2 linked regions of the Tistrella bauzanensis genome follow. The protein of the gene in region 2 interacts with the protein of the main gene of each other region in a pairwise test. Links are inferred from orthologs where the notes say so. Each region holds a gene or a part of one and is shown on either strand. Other genes may lie near its edges.

Region 1 (3,262 bases), on a different replicon or contig from region 2:
CGGCTTTGTGTGGAACCGCCAGCGACCGGGTGCTGTTCACCTCTGGCGGCACCGAGGCGAATGCCTGGATGCTGCATCAGGTGCGCCCGGGCCGGCTGCTGGTCTCGGGCGTCGAACATGACAGCATCACCCGCGCGCGGCCGGATGCGATGGTGTTGCCGGTGGATGGCGGCGGGGTGGTCGATCCCGATACCGTCGCCCGCGCCCTCGATACCCTGCCGGGTGGCCCCGCGGGTGCCATGGTGGTGGTGATGGCGGTGAACAATGAAACCGGCGTGATCCAGCCGATTGCCGAGATCGCCGGCGTTGTCCGTGCCCGTGGAGCCCGGATCGCTTGCGATGGCGTGCAGGCAGCCGGCCGGATCGATCTGGTGCCTCTGGCCGGGCTGGCCGATTTTCTGTCGCTGTCGGCGCATAAGATCGGCGGGCCGAAAGGCGTGGGCGCGCTGATCGCGGGGGCCGGCGTCGAACCCGGCGCGATGATCGCCGGCGGCCAGGAATTCCGCCGTCGGGGCGGCACCGAGAACCTGCCCGGTATCGCCGGCTTCGGCGCGGCGGCGGCTGTGGTGGCGGCCCGTGATCGGGAGGGCGAGAACCGGCGGATCGGCGCATTGCGCGACCGGATCGAGGCGGCACTTGCAGCCGTCGCCGATGATGTGATCTTTGCGGGACGTGACGCCTGGACCGGACGGGTCGCCAACACGACATCGGTGGTGCTACCGGGCCTTGCGGGCGAGATGCAGGTGATGCGGATGGATCTGGCAGGCATCGCCGTTTCAGCGGGTTCGGCCTGTTCGTCGGGTAAGGTGACGGCGAGCCCGGTGCTTCTGGCGATGGGATTGGGGGATCTGGCGGGACAGGCGATCCGGGTCAGCCTTGGTGTCTCGACCACCGAAGACGATGTCGATGCTTTTGTGCGGGCCTGGACGGCGATGGCCGCCCGTCGCCTGCGGACCACAGTTTCGGCCTGACGTCGATCGGGCCGCACAGAAAGAACCAGCGCCGATGACCGCGATGGAGAGATCCGCCCGCATGTCCGACCCCGCCCGCATGCCCGCCCCCATCGACAGCCCGGCGGGCGACCCCATCTATCTGGACAATCAGGCCACCACCCCCATGGACCCGCGGGTTCTGGAGGCGATGATGCCCTATCTGACCCACCAGTTCGGCAACCCCCATTCGGCGACCCACCGCTGGGGCTGGGATGCCGAGGCGGCGGTGATGAAGGCACGCCGTCAGGTCGCGACGCTGATCGGTGCCGATGCCGACGAGATCGTCTTCACCTCGGGCGCCACAGAGGCGAATAATCTGGCGATCAAGGGTGCTGCCCTGGCGGCGGTGGCGGCGGGTGATCGGCGCCGGCATCTGGTGGTGAGCGCGATTGAACATCGCTGCGTGCTGGCCGCAGCCGAGCGGATGGTGGCGTCACACGGCTTCGAGCTGACCGTGGTGCCACCGGGACCGGATGGCATCGTGCCTGTCGATGCGGTGGTGGCGGCGCTGCGCGATGACACCCTTCTGGTGTCGGTGATGGCGGTGAACAACGAGATCGGCACGGTACAGCCGGTGGCCGAGATCGCCGTCCGCGCCCATGAGCGTGGTGCCCTGGTTCATACCGATGCCGCCCAGGCGGCCGGCCGCATTCCGCTGGATCTGCGACGGGTGCCGGTCGACATGCTCAGCCTGTCGGGCCACAAGATCTATGGCCCCAAGGGTGTGGGCGCATTGTTCGTGCGCCGGGGGATCGAAGCCCGGATCGAACCGTTGTTCGATGGCGGGCGTCAGGAACGCGGCCTGCGCGCCGGCACCCTGCCGACACCGCTGGTGGTGGGCCTGGGCGAGGCGGCGCGGCTGGCGCGTCAGGAGGGGCCGGACGAAACCATCCGCATCGGCCACCTGCATCTCAGGTTGCTGGACCGTCTGCGCGCGGCGGGTCTGGCACCCGAGATCAATGGTGCGCCGTTCACCGGCATGGAGGCGCCGGGACACGGCGCGCGGGTGCCGCACAATATCAACCTGTCGCTGCCGGGCACCGAGGCCGACCGCATCATCCGCAGCCTGCCCGATCTGGCGATGTCGGCAGGCTCGGCCTGTTCATCGGCGGCGGTGGAGCCGTCTTACGTGCTGCGGGCGCTGATGCTGTCGGAGGCCCGGGTCACCGCCGCCCTGCGCCTGGGCCTCGGCCGGTTCACCACCGAGGACGAAATCGACCGCGCGGCGGTGATGCTGTCGCGGGTGGTGGGGCGCTGATCCGGCAGGCAGCATGTGCTGCGCCATAAAACGCCGTGAAGCGGCGGTTGCACCGGAGATAATTATCGGGCCATCGTATGAATGCCCTCGTCCCGCGACAGCGGCGGACGGGCCCTGGCACCGGATATTCCTCACATGAGCCCTGTATCTGCCGAAGGCGCCTGTGTCATGCCGCGGCCGCGCCACACATGACCGCTGGCCCGTCTGGCACCTGCCGGTGCTGTCGGTTGCCGACGTCGACCTGACCGCCGCCGGTTTTGTCGGCGACCCGACGGCGACATCAATTCCGGATTGAAGATATTGAGACAGCAGGATGCGATACCTGACGACGCCGAATCCGGCTGGTGCCATTACCCCTCGGCATCCGGCTGACGTTCCGGCAGGGCATCGGCGAAGGCCGGCAGCGCATTGCAGGCGGCCTCCACCGCCACCAGCCGCGGATAGGCGTCCATCGGGCAGTTGAAGCGGCGGGCATTGTAGATCTGCGGCACGAGGCACAGGTCGGCCAGGCCCGGCTGGTCGCCATAGAGGAAGGCGCCACCGGTCCCCGCGTCCAGCGCCTGCTGTGCCAGGGCCTCGGCGGCCGTCAAACCCTCGGCGATCCAGTGGCGATACCATGTGTCTGCCGTGGCCTGATCATGGCCGAGCGGGCCTTTCAGATATGCCAGGATCCGCAGATTGTTCACCGGATGGATGTCGCAGGCGATGGTCAGCGCGAAGGCGCGGGCCTGGGCGCGGGTCCACGGATCGGCCGGCAGCAGGGCCGGTTCCGGGCAGATCTCGTCCAGCCATTCGATGATCGCCAGCGACTGGGTCAGCACGGTGGCGCCGTCACCGCCCGACAGGTCGAGCGCCGGCACCAACCCCGCCGGCGCGATCGCCTTGAAGGCCGCGCTGCGCTGTTCCGCCTTGCGCAGATGCACGAAACGCTGGTCCGGCGCCACACCCTTCAGGTTGAAGGCGATCCGGCAGCGATAGGCGGCTGACGAGCGGAAATAACCGTGAAACACGG
Region 2 (3,044 bases):
AGGCTGGCTCAGGGCGTGACCGGCACCCACTGACGCCTGCGGTCAGAGCCCGGAATAGCCGTTGGGCGCGGGCCAGGACCAGCCGTCCAGCACACCCGGCGCGGGGCGGAAGATCTCGACCTTGAGCGGGAAACAGGGCGCCGTGTCGCTGGAATGAGTGGCGCTGCAATCGCCGCCCGGACAGGCGGACAGCGCCGCCAGCAGATCGATTTCGGCGAACAGTTCCAGAAAATCCCCCGGCCGGACCGGGCTGGCCTTCATGAAATACTGATGGCTGTCGCGGGTGAAGCCGGTGCACATGAAGACGTTGAGCACATCGTGGACATGGGGCTCCGCCGCGCGCGGCGTCAGGCCGGTTGCCGCCGACAAGGCCCGGCACAGGTTCGAATGACAGCACTGGTGATAGTCGCCGCCAGACAGCAGGCGGTTGGTATAGGGATCGCAGCGGGTGCCGATCACGTCGTGGATGCCGCCGCCATCCTCGTCCCAGCCATACCAGCCGAGCGTGTCGTGACTGATCGTCGCCATCGGCCGGAGCGAGGGCAGCGAACTCCACAGCCGGTCGCCGGTGGTGACATGCGTTGCGTGCAGCGCCCGGGTCTTGCCGCTGAAGAAGCGCTCGGACAGGTCGTGGGCGTTCCAGAGATTGAGGTCGCCGACCTGCGGGCCATCGATGCTGACGATGCGGAAGACATGACCGCGGGGCACCCGGAAGGCCCGGCCATCGCGCGGCGGCACGATCAGCTCATCGATCTTGACCATGCCCGTGCGTGCGGCCTGAAGCGCCGCCATATCCGGGCGGGGCAAGGCGTCGCGCGGATAGACGATGACCGGCCTACGGTCTGAGCGGGCGGCCCCGGGGCCATCATCACGTCGATCGTCGGGGGTCATCACCAGGCTCCCTTCATCGTCATCGATCCGGGCCGCGATCGCCGGATGGTTGAGCGTAAGGGTAGCAGAGATGCCGGCCGATAGGCGAGGTCAGCCCGCGTCGATCGTCGCCGCCGGCACGGGGCGGTTGCGGCGCCAGTCGGTGGCGATCAGGCCGAACAGGCGGTGGTCGGTCCAGCGGCCGTTGATCAGCAGATATTCGCGGGCACGGCCTTCCGCCTCGAAGCCCAGCTTTTCCAGCAGACCGATGCTGCGGTGGTTTTCCGGCAGGCAGGCGGCTTCCAGCCGGTGCAGGCCCAGCGTGGTGAACACGAAATCGGCGGCACCGCCCAGCGCCTCGGTCATATAGCCCTGACGGGCATGCGGTTCGGCCAGCCAATAGCCGACATTGCACGACTGGACCACGCCATAGCGGATGTTGTTGAGCGTCAGCCCGCCGATCAATCCGTTCTGGGCCGAGGCGACATCGCGATCGCGGGCGAAGATGTGGAAGGCCAGCCCCACCCCGCGCCGGGCGATCATCCGATAATGGCCGACACGGCGGCGATAGCTGCTGCGGCTGAGCGGATCATTGCCCCAGGACGGTTCCCACCGCTCCAGAAAATCCCGCGACGTGCCGCGCACATCCGCCCAGGCCTGGTAATCGGCCAGGCGCGCCGGGCGCATGATCACGCGCGGGGTCACGATCCGCGGCCGGTCGCCGCCATCCATCGATGGAAAAGGCCACATCTCAGGTGGATCCGCCTCCACTGGTCCCCTGTCGCCCACCGGCTGGTCGATCAGGCATGCGCGCCCTTGCGGACACGATAGATAAACCGGTTGCCATCGCGACGCTGCAACAGCAAATCATGACCGCCGGTGTCGCAAAAGCCCGGAATGTCGATATAGGAGGCGGGATCCGTGGCGACGATCTCGACCACCGCACCGGCCCTGAGCGCATTCAGCGCCTTTTTCAACCGCAGCACCGGCCAGGGGCAGACCAGCCCCTCGGCGTCGATCACCTGGGCGATCTCTCCGCTGATATCCGTGTCGGAGGTCATCTCGTGGGTCATCTCCCGCCTGGCCATCTGCCGCCGGCCGTCGAACCGCCGGCTCTCGAACCGCCGGTCAGCTGAACCGCCGCAACAGATCCTGATAATCCTGCACCCGCGCGATCGGCCCCAGCGCCGCCAAGGTCGGCGCGCCGGCCCCCAGCAGCCGCGCCGCCAGCGCCGAGACCTGCGCCGGCGTCACCGCCTCAAGCTCCGCCACCGCCGCGCGCACCGACTGGGCCCGGCCATAGATGATCAGCGACTGGGCCAGACGCTCGGCCCGCGCGGTGGTGCTCTCAAGCCCCATCAGCAATCCGGCCTTCAACTGGGCGAACGACCGGCGCAGTTCCTCGTCGCCCACCCGCTCGGCCACCGACAGGGTTTCATCCACGATCACCGGCATCGCCTCGCCGATCTCGTCCTCAGCCGCCGCGACATAGATGCCGAACAGGCCATGATCCTCGAACGGGCTCGCGAAGGCATAGACGTTGTAGCACAGGCCCCGCTTCTCGCGGACCTCCTGGAACAGCCGCGACGACATGCCCCCGCCAAGCAGGGTCGCCAGCATCTGGGATGCATGATAATCGTCGTGATTATAGCCGATGCCGGGGAAGCCCAGGGTCAGATGCACCTGCCCCAGATGATCCTTACGCCGCCGGTGATCGCCGCCGACATAGGCCGCCGGATCGGTCAGGCGCGGTTCCGACTGCGGCAGGGCATTGAAGAACCGGGTCGCCAGATCGACCAGCCGGTCGTGATCGACCTTGCCGGCCGCCGCCAGAACCATGCGATCGGCGGCATATTGCCGGCGCATATAGCCGGCGATCGCCTGACGCGGCATGGTGCGGACGATCTCCACCGGCCCCAGAATCGGCCGGCCCAGCCCCTGATCGGGATAGGCGGCGGCCTGGAAATGATCGAACACCACATCCTCGGGCATGTCATCGGCCGACAGGATCTCCTGCACCACCACCGAGCGTTCGCGTTCCAACTCGTCGGGGTCGAACACCGAATGCTGCAGGATATCGGCCAGCACATCGACGCCCAGCGCCAGATCATCGGCCATCAGCTTCAGGTAATAGACCGTCTGCTCGCGTGAGGTATAGGCGTTCATATAGCCAC

What was found.
Region 1: the proteins of IEW15_RS14450 (region 2) and IEW15_RS08155 interact in binary tests that used the Escherichia coli proteins (3 or more experiments, as listed by UniProt). The link is inferred for Tistrella bauzanensis from one-to-one orthologs.

Annotation. Positions count from the first base shown.
Region 1 is NZ_BMDZ01000014.1:17,043-20,304, forward strand. Bases 198-3,141 are described here. They hold IEW15_RS08155 (cysteine desulfurase family protein), read left to right. Parts: upstream 198-1,032; coding sequence 1,033-2,250; downstream 2,251-3,141. Other genes in these bases: IEW15_RS08150 (cysteine desulfurase family protein), read left to right, coding at 198-971; maiA (maleylacetoacetate isomerase), read right to left, coding at 2,601-3,141. Outside these bases: more of IEW15_RS08150, read left to right, coding at 1-197; more of maiA, read right to left, coding at 3,142-3,262. UniProt on the Escherichia coli protein: Master enzyme that delivers sulfur to a number of partners involved in Fe-S cluster assembly, tRNA modification or cofactor biosynthesis. Catalyzes the removal of elemental sulfur from cysteine to produce alanine.
Region 2 is NZ_BMDZ01000034.1:27,978-31,021, reverse strand. Bases 302-3,027 are described here. They hold IEW15_RS14450 (sulfurtransferase TusA family protein), read right to left. Parts: upstream 1,932-3,027; coding sequence 1,671-1,931; downstream 302-1,670. Other genes in these bases: IEW15_RS14445 (M16 family metallopeptidase), read right to left, coding at 1,999-3,027; IEW15_RS14455 (GNAT family N-acetyltransferase), read right to left, coding at 982-1,620; IEW15_RS14460 (urea carboxylase-associated family protein), read right to left, coding at 302-891. Outside these bases: IEW15_RS14465 (thioredoxin family protein), read left to right, coding at 1-19; more of IEW15_RS14460, read right to left, coding at 43-301; more of IEW15_RS14445, read right to left, coding at 3,028-3,044. UniProt on the Escherichia coli protein: Sulfur carrier protein involved in sulfur trafficking in the cell. Part of a sulfur-relay system required for 2-thiolation during synthesis of 2-thiouridine of the modified wobble base 5-methylaminomethyl-2-thiouridine (mnm(5)s(2)U) in tRNA.